One region of the Arthrobacter sp. TmtSoilC48 genome, then DNA from elsewhere that is predicted to be linked to it. Evidence: riboswitches for the same ligand, from Rfam matches in the RefSeq annotation. Region 1 holds a riboswitch; each other region holds the start of a gene.
What was found. Region 1 has a riboswitch for cyclic di-AMP ahead of AC6I97_RS19485 (C40 family peptidase). Riboswitches for the same ligand answer to the same signal wherever they lie in the genome.
Positions count from the first base shown of each region.

Region 1 (4,246 bases):
TCGGCAGCCCGCTTCTCTGGCTGCCACGAAAACCGGTGATTAAAGCAGAACACCCCGCCGACCTGAGCCTGCGGGGTGTTCCGTGAAGTAAGTGATCAGCCGTTGACGCGGATGAAAACGGGGCCGGAGCCAACGTTCACGCTGAACAGTGCCGTGGTGGATCCGTTCCATCCACCGTGGACTGCCATGCCGTTGCCGACGTAAACAGCGATGTGTGCCATTCCGCCATAGCCGCCGTTGGCGTAGTAAGCGAGATCGCCAGGCTGGGCTTCAGCTGCACTGACCGTGCGGCCGAGGGAGAGGTAGCCGGCCGGCCAGTCGTGGAAGTGAATACCGACCGCGGCCAGCGAGTTGGTCACCAGCATGGTGCAGTCCTGTGTGACGCCGAGCTGTGCGTAGGCCGCTGCAGCGATAGCTGCACCGAGGCCGCTGGATGCAGCGGGCGCCTTGGCTGCGGACGCGTCAGCGTTGACCGCCAAAGTTGCGGTGCCACCGGCAGCCGGAGCTTCCTTGGCGGTCGCCTTCTGGACGACGGGAGCCGGGGCTTCCTCAGTCTTGACCACAGGGCGCTCATAGGAGATGGCAACGCTGGAATCAGCAGCAATGGTGGCCTGGGCAACCGACTGCACGTCAAGGGTGGAAGCAGACGTAGATTCCCGCTGAACGTTGGTGTCCGCAGCATTGGCAGCAACTCCGCTGGTCAGGACAAGGCCCGACGCAGCTGCGATCACTGCTGCCTGACGGCCAACGCCACCGGCGTTGTCGCTGACAGCCTTGGCAATGACGGCAAGTGAGCTGGTCTTGGGGGCCTCAGCTCTATGCCGTGCAACCTTGTTTGCACTGGTCATGATTACTCTCTTTTCGTAGCCGCGCACGCTGGGACCGCACGCGGGTTATGGGCTGCCAGCACTTGGGGGGCATGCTGGCTTACCCCGAATGGGATTTCCTAGCGGAGGGTGTAGAACGAGGATGTGCCGGTGGAGGCCACGGAGTGCAGGAGCGTGCCCTGGCTGGGGTTCAAAGCGCTGATCATCATGCCGTTGCCGACGTAGATGCCCACGTGGGCTCCGCCGTTCTGAACGACGAGGTCGCCAGGGGCAGGGGTGCTGGTGGGGGTCATGATCGTCCAGGCATTGACGCGGGGGATGCTGATGCCGGCCTGGGCGTAAACCCACTGGGTAAATCCGGAGCAGTCCCAGCCGTTGGGGGAAGTGCCGCCCCAAACGTAGGGGTGGCCGATGCCGGTGTAGGCAATTGCTGCAAGTCCGGAGGCTGCCGCGCTTGAAGCAGCATCCTTGGCCTTGGAGGACAGGGCACCGAGGGTGCTGTTCGCTTGGTCTTCGGTCGACGTGCGCTGGGAGGCCCGCTGAACCTTGGGAGCTTCCTTGGTGACCACAACGGGGCTTTCGAAGGAAACCGTTGCGGTGGGCTCCGCGGTAACAACTGCGGTGGCGACCAACTGCTGGGTGCTGGAAGATTCCGACTTCGAAACGTCGGTGTCAGCGGCCTGGGCCGGGAGTCCAACACTGAGAACGAGCCCCGAGGCTGCGGCCAGAACGGCGGCTTGGCGGCCTACGGTGCCTGCATTGGTTGAGACAGCCTTGGAAAGGGTGTTCAACGGGTTCGTGCGAACCAATTCGGCGCGATGGCGCGCAGGGGTAGTGCGTGATGACACGAAGGTAGCCTCTCCCAATGCCTGCGAGGTGAGCTGTCGGATTCGGATGGGAGTCATCCGGCCGCGCGGCTTCAAGGAAGCTTCTGCGACTTAACCCCAAGGTCTTCTGACTCGAAGACCAAAATTGGTTCCCCCGCCCCTGCCAGACGATTTTTGCGAACGGACCTCGAGTGGTGGCAGAGCTAGGCAATCCACTCAAGTGCACCGGCCCCCTAAAAAGCCGATGCGCTTTAGACGGTACAACAGATGTTCGTGAATGTCACATTCAGGTCACGGGGCGTGTCATGGATGCGAGAGACAACCATCAAATTGCTCAGAGCCAGCCCATGGGATCTACGACTTCGCCGTTTACCTGGACCTCGAAGTGGAGGTGGCAGCCGGTAGATGCTCCTGTGGTGCCACTCAGCGCGACGGTATCGCCGCGGCTGACAGTCTGCCCCACCTTGACGTTGAAGGACGACAGGTGGTTGTACGTGGTCTCAAGGCCGTTGCCGTGATCAATCACAACGCGATTGCCTCCGCCGTACTCATGCCACCCGGCGAACGTGACCTTGCCTGCAGCGGCGGCGTGGACGGCGGTTCCGCACTGGGCCACGAAGTCCTGGCCACGGTGGAAGTCACCGGTGCCGCCGGTAAGGGGGCTGACGCGGTAGCCAAACGGCGATGCCGTGACCAGCTTGTCCAGAGGACTTCCCAAGGTGCCAAGTGAGGAAGCACGCTGAATGCTCCCCGCTGACTGGGCGCTCAACAGCTGCTTGAGCTTGCCGTCCGGGTCAGCGGCGGTGGCCACTGCGGCACGACTGAAATCGATTTTGGCAGAGGCTGCTGCAGAAACTTCGGGCTGGCTGCCACCGGGCACGGAGAGCGCCGCCTCGGTCTGGCCCGATTCCGACGTGGCCATGACGGGGCTTGTGGCAGGCAGACCTACAGTCAGGGCAAGTCCGGTGGCTGCAAGCGCGACACCGGCCTTCTGCCCTACACCACTGGCTGACGCGAAGTCGGCTACCTGGCGCAACGGGCTCTTACGGCGGCGCACCTGACGCGGGGTGTCGCGTGGCCGGATCTCCATTGCGGCGCGGGCTGGCCGCAGCTCAGCAGTGGGGCCGGACGCACGGCGACGGCCCCTGACGTTCTGCGATGTCAAACTCTGTTCCTCTCTGGAAAGCCTGCGAAGTTAGCTGTCGGATTCGGGTCAGAGAGTTCAAAGACCCGGTCCGCACGAAGCGCAAACGGCACACAGGTATCCCCGGAAGGACTTGCGTTAGTAGGCACTTCTGCTGCGGACTTCACCCCAAGGCTGCTTCTTTAGGCAGCCGCTTGTGGTTCCCCCGCCTCTGCCAGTAGTTGATGACACACCTGATCTGCTGGCAGAGCTCGGCTCCAGATCAGGTAACGCTTTGGTATCGGCGCTAGTAGATAACTATAGGTGATTAAAGCCCGCAGTAATAAATTCGTTATCTTTCCAAAACGACCGTGTTGCGGGTGCTCCATATCATCAGTCGCGGAAAGCCGCAGGTCATACGCGCGCCAACCACCACAAAGTGAGATCCGACACTCCCGTGGTCAGGGCAAGTCAGAGTCAGCTGACGGCGACGAAGACGTGCGCAGCGACCTCGGGAGGCAGCTCCAGTGCTCCTTCAATGCCCGGAACGCGGACGGAGATGTACTCCCCCACCCGTTCCAAGGAGACGGTTGCGCCAGGACGAATTCCGCCTTCATCGAGCTGGGTGAGGAGCTCGGGCTCAACCTGGATGGGTTCAGCAAGCCGGCTGACCACTACACGCGAATCGGCAGCGTACCCGTCCATCGCATGCAGCAGGTTCACGTCCAGGCGGGAAAGAGGCTGGTTGGCGAGGCCGCCAAGGGCTTCCAAGCCCGGAATAGGGTTGCCATATGGTGACTCTGTGGGGTGCTGCAACAACTCATAGAGCCGCCGTTCCACCCGTTCGCTCATGACGTGTTCCCAGCGACATGCTTCGTCATGAACGTACGCCCAGTCCAGACCAATGACGTCCGCCAGGAGCCTCTCGGCAAGGCGGTGCTTCCGCATGACCTCGGTGGCCCGCTTGCGCCCGACTTCGGTCAGCTCCAGGTGGCGGTCGTTGGACACAATCACCAGGCCGTCACGCTCCATGCGTCCAATGGTCTGGGAAACCGTGGGACCCGAGTGCCGCAGACGCTCCGCGATGCGTGCGCGAAGAGCCACGATGTTCTCTTCTTCAAGCTCCAAAATGGTCCGAAGATACATCTCAGTGGTATCGATCAGATCCGTCATCCAGCTCAGCTCTCCTCGAACGCATTTCTTGCGTAATCTCCACCGTACCGCGTCCCAGCCAAGGTGGACGGTGTGCAACCGACACCTCCGGAACGTCAATCCAAGCCTAGCTTATTTGGAATTACTCTGGATAATTTTTCCCTGGGTCGAAATGCCTGTGGTGATCCGGCATTCCACGTGGCGGACTATGACACCCGCAGATTCCTGACGCTGGGTCCGGTCAGGCAGAATGAGGGAGTCGAAGGGGCAGCCGATGCCACCTGCCCACCTCCCCCTCTCTAACCGATACCCATTGG
Region 1 is NZ_AP046049.1:4,234,186-4,238,431, forward strand. Features, by position in the region: gene AC6I97_RS19480 (NlpC/P60 family protein) at 96-848, opposite strand; gene AC6I97_RS19485 (C40 family peptidase) at 947-1,675, opposite strand; cyclic di-AMP (ydaO/yuaA leader) riboswitch at 1,680-1,843, opposite strand; gene AC6I97_RS19490 (M23 family metallopeptidase) at 1,989-2,819, opposite strand; cyclic di-AMP (ydaO/yuaA leader) riboswitch at 2,826-3,055, opposite strand; gene AC6I97_RS19495 (iron-dependent transcriptional repressor DtxR) at 3,255-3,950, opposite strand.

Region 2 (4,246 bases), 220 kb from region 1:
TTCGGCAAACCAGCAGAATGGAGAGTTGTCACATGGCATCCCCGCACTCCATGACGAACAACCTTCCCCAGCTTTCCCACCCGGACGGCTCCCCCATCCGAGCCTTGGTGGTGGACGACGAACCGAGTCTCGCTGAGCTCATGAGCATGGGCCTCCGCATGGCAGGCTGGTCCGTAGCGGTGGCAGCCGACGGACCGGAAGCTGTGAAGCTTGCCAAGGACTTCCGCCCCGACGTGCTGGTGCTGGACGTGATGCTTCCAGGATTCGACGGCGTCGAGGTCCTCAACCGGATCCGCGCCTTCGCGCCGGAAGTGCCCGCACTGTTCCTCACGGCCAAGGACGCTGTCCAGGACCGCATCGTTGGCCTGGCCGCCGGCGGGGACGACTACGTCACCAAGCCCTTCAGCATGGAGGAGGTTCTCCTGCGCCTGCACCGTCTCGTACAACGCTCGGGCGTTGCGGCCATGGATACAGCGGAACTGGTGGTGGGTGATCTCACCCTCAACGTGGACACACGGGAGGTTTCGCGCGCCGGCGAGGACATCCAGCTCACGGCAACGCAGTTTGAGCTTCTTCGTTATCTCATGGAGAACCCCAAGCGGGTGGTCAGCAAGGCACAGATCCTTGACCGCGTCTGGGACTATGACTTCGGCGGGCAGGCCAACATCGTGGAACTGTACATTTCCTACCTGCGCAAGAAAATCGAAGCCAACCACCCGCCAATGATCCACACCATCCGTGGCGCTGGCTACGTCATCAAGCCTGCGGACTGAATCTTGTCCACCTCTTCCGGAGTAGCCCGTAAGACCCAGCGGAACTGGCTCAATCCCTCCACCTGGCATCTGCGCACGCGGTTGGTCCTGGTGGCGATGGCATTGCTGGTGGCGATTTGCGGTGCAGTTGGAGTGGTTAGTTACGCCTCCATGGACATGTACTTCAACAAACAGCTCGACAAGCAGTTGGAGCAGGCGTCAGGCCGCGCGAATGACTTCGGCAGACCGCCGTCGAACTTTCCCTCCAGCGGTCGGCCGGATCCCCTTGAGGCCCGTGGCCAGGGCGCCGGGACACTTAACGCGAGGATCGATGGTTCCACGGTCATCAACTCGGGCTTCCTCAACGCAAACGGTCGCCGGGTCGCACTCTCGGCAGAAGACAAGCAGGTCCTGCTCTCGCTCCCCCGCGACAACCGGCCCGTAGACCGTTCATTGTCCAACGGCGACTATCGGCTGGTGGCAGTTGAGACCAACTACGGCGATGTGATTGCGACAGGCCTGCCGTTGGCTGACAAGCAAAATGCCGAGGCCTCGCTGGTATGGACCATGGTGTTTGTTTCACTTGGCGGCCTGGTGCTGATCGGCCTCGCCGGCACCGTCATCATCCGCCGGACCATGCGGCCACTGGAGCAACTCTCGGAGGTTGCAACGAAAGTATCGCGCCTTCCCCTCGACGCCGGTGAGGTGGCACTCGCGGTGCGCGTACCGCCGTCGGCCGCTCATCCTGGAACTGAAGTTGGCAGCGTGGGCCACGCTTTGAACCAAATGCTCAACAACGTTTCCAGGGCCCTGGAAGCCCGTCAGGAGAGCGAAACCAAGGTCCGGCAGTTCGTTGCCGATGCCTCCCACGAACTTCGGACACCGCTGACCGCCATCCGTGGATACACCGAGCTGCTTCGTATGACGGAGAACTTCACGGAGGACGGCAGGAAGTCGCTGGCGCGGGTCCAGAGCCAGTCGGAACGGATGACCACGCTTGTGGAGGACCTGTTGTTGTTGGCGCGCCTGGACGAAGGCCAGCCGTTGAAGGTCACGGATGTTGATCTGACGCAGCTGGTGATCGAGACAGTCAGCGACGAAAAGGTGATGGCACCGGACCACATCTGGAAGCTCCAACTCCCTGACGAGCCCATTACGGTGCGCGGGGACGCAACCCAGCTGCATCAGGTGCTGGCCAATCTGCTGTCCAACGCCCGCAAGCACACCGATCCAGGTACCACGGTGGTCACAGGCGTCATGCTTTCCGCCGACGGTAGCGCGGTGGTCACAGTCACGGACAACGGGCCTGGTATTCCGACTGCTTTCCAGGGGCGAATCTTCTCGCGTTTTGCCCGGGCTGACGCGGCGAGATCGGGGTCGGAAGGGACCTCCGGATTGGGCTTGTCAATCGTCGAATCCATCGTCCAGGCGCATGGCGGCAGCGTGGAAGTAACGTCCCAGCCGGGACGCACGGAGTTCACTCTCCGACTCCCCGCAGCTTTGAACGAACGCATATAACGAATCGGGCAACATGACTCGCCGTGAACGTGATCTCTGTTACCCAAATGTGACTTAAGCCGAAACCTCCTGTACCTTCGAAAGGGTGGGTCGCCCCTAACTGGCCCACACCCGGGATGCGCCGAGCTCTGCCACTTCCCGGAGTTCCGTTCTCATTCGAGGCAGAGACGGGGGACCCAGAGTCTCCGGGCACAGTACTTTCCTTGCCCTTGGGGTGAAGCCGCAGCCACGCGCGCGGCCGGATGACCTCATCCGAACCCGACAGCTAACTCCGCAGGCGCTGAGAGGTAATCACACATGTCTGAACTCAACGATCAGACGCGCCCTTCCGCGCGTCACCGTGACGAACACAACGCTCCCCTGACGAAGTCGCAAACCGTTCTGAAGAACGCTGCACGCCGCGGCAAGACCGGGCAACGAATGTCTGTTGTTGCAGGAGTCGTTGCCGCAGCATTGGGCGTCGCATCGCTTGGCCAGGCCGCAAACGCCGCATTCAATCTCCCCGAAACGAGCCGGGCGTCCGAGACGCAGGCTACCGCCCAGGCCAGCAACAAAACAGCTGAAATCTCGGCGTCCTTGGATGCTGCTGCCAAGAAGGGCGCTGCAGACAGGGCCGCTGCAGACCAGGCAGCTGCGGCACAAGCCGCCGCCGAAAAAGCTGCGGCCGAGAAAGCCGCCGCCGACCAGGCAGCTGCCGCACAGGCCGCCGCCGAAAAGGCTGCCGCTGATGCAGCCGCCAAGCAGGCTGCCGATGCCGCCGCTGCTGCAGCCGCAGCCGCAGCCGCCACTCCCAAGGCCGTGGACGATCCCGCCGCTGCCAAGGCATACGCCGCCAGCATCCTCGCCAACTACGGCTGGGGTCCGGGCGAAATGACTGCCCTGAACACACTGTGGGAGAAGGAATCCAACTGGCGGACCACCGCGACCAACACCTCCAGTGGTGCCTACGGAATCGTGCAATCATTGCCCGCTTCGAAGATGGCAACCGCAGGCGATGACTGGCTGACCAACTACCAGACCCAGATCAAGTGGGGCCTGAACTACATCAAGGAACGCTACGGTTCCCCCTCGGCGGCCCTTGCCTTCCACTTGGCCAACAACTGGTACTAAGCCAACTCAATAAGCGGGCTTGAGCCCACCCCAGCGGGCTCAAACCATGCAGGGCCCGATTGCCGCCCCGCTTTCCGCCGTTCGCAGCAGTGATCTACTGATGCGCCCGGGCGGGAGGCGGGGCGGTTTTCGCCGCACCAAGGCCGAAGCCTGGTTCTTTGACGCCGGAGCCAGGTGATCACAGAGCGAGCGTTCTGGTCCACACATCAGCGACCTCCCGTCATTCTGGTCGACCCCCGGTTTCGTCAAGGACGGATAGCTGATTCGAGATGGCAGCCACAGGAGGCTGCAAGCGACGGAACACTTTCAATTCCCAAGGGCGCATCATCAGCGATGCTTCAGTGGCATAGTTGCCAAGCACCTGATCCGCAGAAGCCCAGGAAGCGTCATCGATGTCCACTTCTACTTCGCGATCTGAGAAGTTGCCGAGGACAAGCATCTCCACTCCGTCCAGGGAACGCATGAAAGCATAGACATTCCGGTCGAAGGGCAAGAGCATCCTGAAGTCGCCGTGCGAGATCACAATATCGGAGTGGCGCAACCCGATTAGTTGCCTGTAGAACGTGAATACAGATTCCGGATCATCGATTTGTGCCTCGGCGTTGATGGAACTGGAATTGGGATTCACCGCTATCCATGGCGTGCCACTGGAGAAACCAGCCCCGGGAGTCGAATCCCAATGAAACGGTGTGCGGGCATTGTCGCGGTTAAGAGGACGCACCGCCTTCAGGATTTCTGCCTCAGATTGCCCACCGTGCCCGCTAGCTTCCCGGTGATAGTTGAGGACTTCAATGTCCCTGTGCTCGCTGATCGCGTCAAAAACCATATTGGTCATACCTAGTTCCTCACCCTGGTAAACGTAGGGA
Region 2 is NZ_AP046049.1:4,454,340-4,458,585, forward strand. Features, by position in the region: gene AC6I97_RS20435 (response regulator transcription factor) at 33-773, shown strand; gene AC6I97_RS20440 (sensor histidine kinase) at 777-2,270, shown strand; cyclic di-AMP (ydaO/yuaA leader) riboswitch at 2,405-2,562, shown strand; gene AC6I97_RS20445 (aggregation-promoting factor C-terminal-like domain-containing protein) at 2,568-3,380, shown strand; gene AC6I97_RS20450 (glycoside hydrolase family 13 protein) at 3,601-4,246, opposite strand, start outside.
Region 2: it holds a riboswitch for cyclic di-AMP, as region 1 does, so the genes downstream of both, AC6I97_RS20445 (aggregation-promoting factor C-terminal-like domain-containing protein) here and AC6I97_RS19485 (C40 family peptidase) in region 1, are expected to answer to the same signal.

Region 3 (4,246 bases), 4.2 Mb from region 1:
GCCCAAACGATCGGCGCAATACAGCGGGACCGTTACGGTGGGGCATTTTGCGTGGGCCGGCAAGGCGCTGCTGACCGAGCCCAGGAGACGCCCGACAAAGCCACCACGGCCACGGCTGCCAAACACGAGGAGTGCAGCGTTCGCAGAGAGGTCAAGGAGGACTCCCGCGGCATCCCCATTCTCCACTGACGCATCGACGTCAATGTTGTAGCTTGAGACCTTATCCATGGCTTGCTTGACGATTGCTTCCGCGCCCTCGCGGATCACGGAATCGTCCACGGTGGCGTATCCGCCGTCGAGGCCGGACGCTGCGAAGATGGGCACCGAATAAGCCGTGACTATATGCAGGGGAAGTTGGCGCCGTTCCGCCTCACGCGCAGCCCATACAAGGGCGCATTGACCATGCTCGGAACCGTCCACTCCGACGACGATTCCACCAGGCGCCACAGCCTGGTCCCCGCCGTCCAGTGGTTCTTCAATGTGTCTGCCGTGCTGGTCCATGGGGCCCGCCTCTCCACCTACTGCTTGATGTTCCGGCCATTCTGCCAGAGGTTCTCCATACCGGTGATCCTTTGCTGGCGCGCAACCAATAGCCGGGGCCGAAGAAACCCTCGGGGTTCTCCTTCCAATGCCCACTATTCTCGGTTGGCAATGCCGAATCAAGGCGACTTTGGGCTATGTGGATAACGGTCCGGGCTCGGTTTCCGGCACGCTCACCACGCGCCGGGTTGCGCTGCGGATGAACATCCAAAACACGCTGTCGCCGAGGCTATCCATGGCAGAAAAAGTTCGGTAGTGTTCGAGTCACCGAATGGCCGGCAAAGGTGTCCCAGGACACAACCCGGCCATTTATTTGCGGCCGCTTGGGGAACTCGGACGCGATCCAGCGCGCTGCCGAAAGGCACACACGTCAAGGAGGAACCCAAGCAGTGTCACTCACTCCTGATTCCGTCACGGAACGGACTACCACCGTGGTGATCGGCACCGGCCTCTCCGGCCTGGCTGTTGCCAGCGAGCTCAGCCGCTACGGCGTCGGTTCCATCGTGCTGGATGGCTTTGGTTCTTTATCGACCACCGGACCAGCGGTCCACACGGGAATGCTCCAGCGCTGCGACGCAGCAGATCCCGCGGCAATGCAGGAGCGCAACGAGATCCTGCGCCATTTGCGCAATTACGCCGCCAGCCATCACTTGGATGTCCGCACCACCACACGCGCTGTTCGGCTGGACTTCCTGGGCGGCGACTCGTCGTTGCAGCTTGGATACGGACCCGTTGCAAGCCTGACCACGGGCAGCCTGAGGGCTGGGATGAGCGTCTATGGCCCCCTCGAATCCACCCCACGTCAATGGGCCGTGCATACAGCCAGCGGGGTTCTCCTGGCAGACCACATCGTGGTGACGCGCTGCGCCCAGAGCCAGCTGCGCCGAATGCTTGCCGATCTGGGAATCGCCATAGGCCAGAACTTCGTGGCAGCCATGCGTGCAGTCGGGATGCACTTGGTGGGCGTTGGGGAACTTATTACACCCACGCCCAAGGAAGTACTACGGCAAGCCAAGGCAGTGGGGCAAGCGATCTCATCCAAGGTGGCCCTCCCCGCCGGGCCGGGCATCGCCCTCGCCTAGAACCTGGCCTGGAGCCTTTACCTGGAACCCTGCGCGTAGAAACCTGGCGGAGAACCCTGGCCTTGAAACGATCGAGCCAACCAAAGCATGTTCCTAAAAAGAACAAAAATTAACCCAAAAGGCCGGCGCCTCCGAAGACATTTGTCCTCGAAAGCACCGGCCTTTGAGTTGGAGCGTGAAGCTTAGGCGCCAGCGCGTACGTACGTGATGGGGCCGGTTGCGGTGAGCCAGCTGATCGGGTGGATGCCCGTCTGGTTGCCGTTGATGCCACCGCTGATGGCCTGGCCGTTGCCGATGTAGATGGCTACGTGGCCGGACTGGACGATCATGTCACCGGGCTGGGGGTCGCTGACAACCTTGCCGTAGTTCAGGAACTGCATGGGTGCGAGGTCGCCAACCGGGATGCCGGCAGAGCCGAGGGCCCGTTCCACCATCGCGGTGCAATCCTGCATGATGCCGATCTGGGCGTAAGCCGAGGCGACCATGGCAGCGTTGATGCCACCAACAGCCGGAGCTGCAGCAGGCGCGGATGCCACTGGGGCGGTAGCCGTAGTAGTTGCAGCGGCCTGGACGGTAGCCGCTGCGGGCGCCTTCTTGGCCGCCGGAGCCGGAGCAACAGGAGCCGGCTTTTCAATGACGGGAGCCGCTACGGAAGCAACCGCGGGGCGCTCGAAGTTGATGGTGGCCGTCGATGCGGCCGTAACAACCTTGGTGGGACCCTCGGTAACGGTCTCGGCGACAGTAGCGGGGCTGGAGTCGCGCTGAACAGGGGTCTCTGCTGCGTGGGCAGCGATGGAGCCCGTGAGGACCAGGCCTGAAGCTGCTGCGATGACAGCGGCTTGGCGACCTGCGCCGGAGGCGTTGCTGGCAACAGCCTTGGAGATGGAGATGAACGGATTAGGACGTACGCTGTCCGCCTTACGACGGCCGCGAAGAATGCGTGAAGACATGAAAGAGCCTCTCCCGATGCCTGCGAGGTTAGCTGTCGGATTCGGATGGGAGTCACCCGGCCACTATCCCCCGCTGTGCAGCGGAAGCTTCGTGACTTCACCCCAAGGCGCGCTCTGAAAGCGGGCCAAAATGGGTTCCCCGTCTCTGCCGTAGGTTTGTCTGCGAACGGATTCCGGACTGCGGCAGAGCTAGGCAATCAGACCGGAATGCCCGTTACGTGGAACAGGCACAGGTACAACCCTACGGGAAGATCACCGCAAAGTCACATTTACGTAACGAGCAGTTCGTTTTTGGCGTGTCGCAGTAACCGTTTCGAGATCTTCGCAAGTATGTAGAAAACCCCGCTATTCCGGGGAATTTTCGCCATCCGGGTCGTTGGGGGCCGCTAGCTTCTTCCGGGCTGTAACAGCGAGGAAGATCACGAGACCGATCGCCACCACAGCGAGGCCAACGATGCTCCAGGGGAAGGGCTGGGAAGCTGCCGGAGCCGGCTCAGTATTTTCCGTACCGGGGGCCGCTGTGCCCGCCGTCGGAACAGCCGCCGAAGCCGGGGCGGAGGCACCTGCCGAGCCGCTCGCCGTCGTCGTGCTTGTCCCGGAAACTGTGAACTTGAAGGTTCCCTCGATCGGGTGGGAGTCTGAACTGACCACGCGCCACACCACGGTGTATTCGCCGGCTGGAGCGCCCTGACGCAGCTTCTGGACAGCCCTGTTGTCGATGATTTCCACTGCGCCATCTGCCCAGTTTTCGCCCCCGGCGGTGACGGTCACGCCGGAACCGATGGCCAGTGGCTGGTTGTTGAACGTGATGGATACCGACGCCGGCACTTCAGCCACCCTGGCACCGTTGGCCGGGGTTGTTGATTCGGCGACGTCGTGCGCGGAGGCCGGAGCAGCTCCAAGCAGCAACGCGCAAGCGAAAGCAAGAGCGGCTACGACGGCGGCCAGAAGCGGGCGGATGGTACGCATGGGGCGGTTTCTCCTAGTGTTGGCTTCCTTACAGACTAGGCGAATCGTTCCAGCACCCCACATTGGCGGGCATAGGATTTGAGAGCAAACTCCCCCGATCCCCGGAGACCTTCATGCTTAAACAAGGTTCTGCAATCGACCGCTACTTCAAGATCTCCGAGCGCGGGTCCACATACTCGCGGGAAATCCGCGGCGGCTTCGCGACCTTCTTCGCCATGAGCTACATCGTGGTCCTGAACCCGCTGATCCTCTCCGGGGCAGACTCGAGGGGAGCATCGCTCGGCTTCACGGCCGTAGCGGCAACCACTGCCTTCGTTGCGGGCATCCTCACGATCCTCATGGGCGCCTGGGCGAAGCACCCCTTCGCGGTGGCAACGGGCCTGGGAGTGAACGCATTCGTCGCCGTGACGGTTGCCTCCCACCCGGAACTGACCTGGCCGGACATGATGGGGCTGGTGGTGCTTTCGGGTGTCACCATGCTCATCCTGGTACTCACCGGATTCCGCACCGCCGTTTTCAGGGCCGTCCCGGAAGCGCTCAAGACGGCAATCGTGGTGGGCATTGGCCTGTTCATCGCCTTGATCGGGCTGGTCAACGCTGGTTTTGTCCGCCGCATTCCGGATGCCGCCGGCACCACGGTCCCGCTGGGCCTTGGCGTGGATGGGAAGCTGATGGGCTGGCCGACGTTGGTGTTCGCTGTCGGCC
Region 3 is NZ_AP046049.1:45,833-50,078, forward strand. Features, by position in the region: gene AC6I97_RS00265 (universal stress protein) at 1-501, opposite strand, end outside; gene AC6I97_RS00270 (NAD(P)/FAD-dependent oxidoreductase) at 930-1,622, shown strand; gene AC6I97_RS00275 (NlpC/P60 family protein) at 1,805-2,572, opposite strand; cyclic di-AMP (ydaO/yuaA leader) riboswitch at 2,576-2,744, opposite strand; gene AC6I97_RS00280 (copper resistance CopC family protein) at 2,918-3,541, opposite strand; gene AC6I97_RS00285 (NCS2 family permease) at 3,655-4,246, shown strand, end outside.
Region 3: it holds a riboswitch for cyclic di-AMP, as region 1 does, so the genes downstream of both, AC6I97_RS00275 (NlpC/P60 family protein) here and AC6I97_RS19485 (C40 family peptidase) in region 1, are expected to answer to the same signal.

Region 4 (4,246 bases), 3.4 Mb from region 1:
TTGCTTAGGAAGGGTGACCATGACCAGCTATGACCCTGAGGACGATCCCCGGACCTTCGGAGTTTCCGGCGACGCCGAGCCAGCCGACACGACAGGCGACACCGCTGGCGTCACTGCCGGCGACACCGACGATGTCCACACGGATCCCGACATGCGCCAGGACGAGGACGACGATCCCGCAGCTTCCGCCAACCCCGATCCCCTGGACGGCAACGTCACGGGACTCGAGCCTGGAGGCGGCGTACCTCCGGGCGAAACCCCACCCGCGGAGGGCAGCATGAGCAGCGACCAGGGACACGAAGAGTAGCTCGTCCCCAAGCCGCTGTCCTGTCGCTGCCCAGCAACGTATTAGCGGCCCAGCAACGTACTAGCGGCCCAGCAACGTATTAGCGGGGGCAACTCCGGTTACGGCAGCCTCAGTATCTCCCCGAGGTCATAATCAGCTGGCTCCTCCAGCTGGGAATACGTACAGCTCTCCGGAGTCCGGTCCGGCCGCCATCGACGAAACTGGGTGGTGTGCCGGAACCGGTCGCCTTCCATGTAGTCATACGCAACCTCGATGACGAGCTCGGGCCGAAGGGGAACAAAGGAGAAGTCCTTGCCGCCGCTCCACCGGCTTTGCGCGCCCGGCATCCGGGAACCAGTAGCGGCGGCATCTCCTTGGTCGGCCCACTGACCCCAAGGATGTTCGCTGAACTCCGTCTGGTATGGCTCAAGTTCAGCCACCAGGCTTTCGCGCTTGGCCATGGGAAATGAAGCCACCACCCCAACGTGCTGCAGCTGGCCGGCGTCGTTATACAGCCCAAGCAGCATCGACCCGACAACCTTTCCCGTTTTATGCCAGCGGAATCCGGCCACCACGCAGTCCGCGGTCCGTTCATGCTTGGTTTTGAACATGACGCGCTTATTCGGTTGGTATGTCTCCTCGAGCGGTTTGGAAAGTATGCCGTCAAGCCCGGCGCCTTCGAGCTGCACGAACCACTCCTGTGCTTGGTCAAGTTCCGTCACCGCCGGTGTTACGTAAACGGGCGCCTCAGCCTTGGACAGTGCCCGCTCCAAAGCTGCTCGACGCTCGGAAAACGGCTTGTCCATGAGGTTCTCGTCTCCCAGCGCGAGGATGTCGAATCCGATGAAGGAGGACGGGGTGCTCCCGGCCAGCATCCGCACACGGCTGTCGGCGGGATGGATGCGCTGCTGAAGGCCCTCGAAGTCGAGCCTGTTCCCAGCTATGAGGACAATCTCGCCGTCGATCACGCATTTGTCCGGGAGATTCTTCCGAAGGGCTTCCACCAGCTCAGGGAAATACCGTGTCATAGGACGTTCGTTTCGGCTACCCAGGATGATCTCATCACCATCTTTGAAAACGATGGTCCTGAACCCGTCCCACTTTGGCTCAAAATGACCCACATCAGGGATCGAAGGAACAGACTTGGCAAGCATGGGCGAAATGGGCGGCATCACTGGGAGGTCCATACGACTATGTTCTACCTGCCGCCCGCGGCGGAAGCTAGTCTTGGGCCATGGATATCTTGGCCGTACTAGTGGCAGTGCTGGCAGCACCTGCCCTCATTGCGGCCCTTTGGTTCTGGGTCTTGCGCCAGAACAGCAAGGGTAAAGTCCGGCGCGGCGCCACGGGTGGGATGCTTGGTGTGGCCGACGAAATTTTCCGACCCGAGACCCATTACGCACACCAAGTCCAAAGGATCCAGTACGAGCTGCCAGCCCCGGCTCCGGCCCCGGAGCCTAAGTCCTAACGGGCCTTCGAGCCGGAAGGCGTCCCGCCCGTTACATTAATGTGACTTTGCTATGCCGCTCATGTACCGTCGAAGAGCGACCCTCATCTCCGCTGGGCCGCTTCCGGGTTGACGCCGAGCTCTGCCGCAAACCGGAATCCGCCAGACCCGCGGCAGAGACGGGGGACCCAGAGTTCCCGGGCCTGATTTTCCCTAGGCCCTTGGGGTGAAGCCGCCATGTGCGGCCGGACGGCCTCGTCCGAACCCGACAGCTAACCTCGCAGGCGTTGAGAGGCAACCACCATGTCCCCAACCATGGATCAGCCGCGCCGCGCCCAAATAGCGCGCGAGCGTACCCAGCCAACCGGACGCCGTCGGGCCCAACCCAGCGGATCCTCCACCAGCACGCCGGAAGCAGAAGCAGGTTTAGCAGGCACGACGCCGGAACCCGCCACTGCTTCTATTCCCGCCTCTGCTTCCAATCCCCAAACTGCGGCACCCATTACGCGCGCGGCCGCTCGGGCGGCAGAGCGTGAACGGGCAGCCCAGGCAGCTATTTCTGCTGAGACAGTCCCCACTGAAACTGCTCCAGCAGAAACAGCACCAGCGGATTCTGCAACAGCGGACTCTGCTCCGGCGGACCCTGTTCCCCTGGAGCCGGCAACTGCTGCGATTCCAGCTGTTCAGGCGGCCGAACCGGTCGCGCCCGAACCCGCAGCGAATCCCGAACCTGCCACCGCTGCCATCCCGATCGTTCAGGCGGCCGAACCGGTCGCGCCCGAACCGGTCGCAGCGAATCCCGAACCTGCCACCGCTGCCATCCCGATCGTTCCGGCTAAGAGCCCCGCACAGCTTGCCGCAGCCGCGACCGCCGCCTCTGGTCTCGCAAGCCGGAAAGCCCTTCGCGCCCAGGAATCGGGGAGCGGTACGGCCCGTAAGGCGGCAACTGCTGGCGAAACCCCGGCTGGCGGCGCCCCTGCCTTCGGAGCTTCATCACTGGGAGCTTCATCCCTGGGCGGGTCATCCTTCAGCCCCGAACCGCACGCCGTGCTCACCAAGGCCGCCTCGGTCAAAACAATGGGCCAGCGCATGGCAGTCGTCGCTGGGGCCTTGGGCTTGGTATTGACCGTTGGCACCATGAGCCAGGCCTTCGAGCTTCCCTTCTTCGGGCAGGAAACGCCGGCCCAGGAAGCAAGCGGCGCAAAGACGGGTAGCGACAGCAGGCAGTCAACTTCGGCTACCCCTGCACCCAGCTCGTCCTCCGCCAGCGCCTCCGCGTCGTCGGCCACCAGCGAGGCCGGAAAGCCGGCAACCGTAGCAACGCAGTCGTCAGGAGAGGCACCCGACCAGGCGCCGTCGTCGTCCCTTCCGACTCCGCAAGTGTCACTCGCGGATCCTGTTTGGGTGCCTTCGGCAGTCCCGTCGGCTGTTGTTCCCGTCCCGGGCGTGACAACTCCTGTTCCAACCCAGCCGGCCCCGAGCCCGGTTCCGTCGGACACGGTCACCACCCCACCTGCCACGACGACGCCGACCCCCACCGGCACTCCGGCACCAACTCCAACACAGGCTCCGGCGCCAAAGCCAAAGCCGACCGGCAGTCCCAGCACCACCACACCGTCCAGCGATTCACCCCTGGACCTGGACGGCATACTTGACGGCGCCACAGGGATCTTGAAATGAGCACGCGGCTTCCCAGGACCAGCGCGCACGTCGGATGGCATGGCCGGTACTGCAGCAGCAGCCGCACTGCCACCTTCCGCAATCGGATGGGCCGCTGGAGCTGCCAACGGTTGCGCCGGGCCTAAGGAATCACAGCAACCAGAATCAAGACAACAAGACGAGGCGGGCACCCGACCCTGAACTGCTCCACCCGGGTGCCTGCCTCTTTTGTTTCGTGTGTCGCTTTTTCCCGGCCTCGATCGCTTCTATCCAAGCAGCCACGCAACCATAACCAACGCCCCGATGCACAGGACCGTTGTACAGAGGATGACATCCCGGGCCATTGTCATCCCGCGTCCGTAGGGAGAAGCGAAAAGGAAGACGTTCTGTGCGGTTGGCAGTGCGGCCATGATGACGCTGGCCAAGAGGTGCTGACCCTCCAAGCCGAACACGAAGCGCCCCAGCGCCCAGACCACCACTGGCATGCCAGCCACCTTCAACGTGGTAGCAACTACGGTCTCCACGCGGCCATCGCCCTTTTGGAGAGGCGCCTTGCCAGCCAGCGACATGCCAAAAGCCAGCAGAACCATGGGGACGGCCGCGCCGGCCAGCATATCGATGGGTCTCTGAACGAGCTCCGGAGCCTCCCACCCCGTCAGGGCCATCACCACCCCCAGGCCCGAGGCGATAATCATGGGATTGGAGAAAGGCTGCAACAGCATCCGTTTCCACGAGATTCTCGTGCCGCCTGCCACGCCCAGGACGCTGAGGTAGAAGGGCGCCATGATCAGGAGTTGAACCAGAAGGACTGGAGCAACGTGCTGCGCCGTGCCCACTGCATACAACGAAACAGG
Region 4 is NZ_AP046049.1:817,555-821,800, reverse strand. Features, by position in the region: gene AC6I97_RS03980 (DUF6480 family protein) at 20-307, shown strand; gene AC6I97_RS03975 (ATP-dependent DNA ligase) at 406-1,473, opposite strand; gene AC6I97_RS03970 (hypothetical protein) at 1,521-1,754, shown strand; cyclic di-AMP (ydaO/yuaA leader) riboswitch at 1,884-2,034, shown strand; gene AC6I97_RS03965 (hypothetical protein) at 2,037-3,413, shown strand; gene AC6I97_RS03960 (AEC family transporter) at 3,659-4,246, opposite strand, start outside.
Region 4: it holds a riboswitch for cyclic di-AMP, as region 1 does, so the genes downstream of both, AC6I97_RS03965 (hypothetical protein) here and AC6I97_RS19485 (C40 family peptidase) in region 1, are expected to answer to the same signal.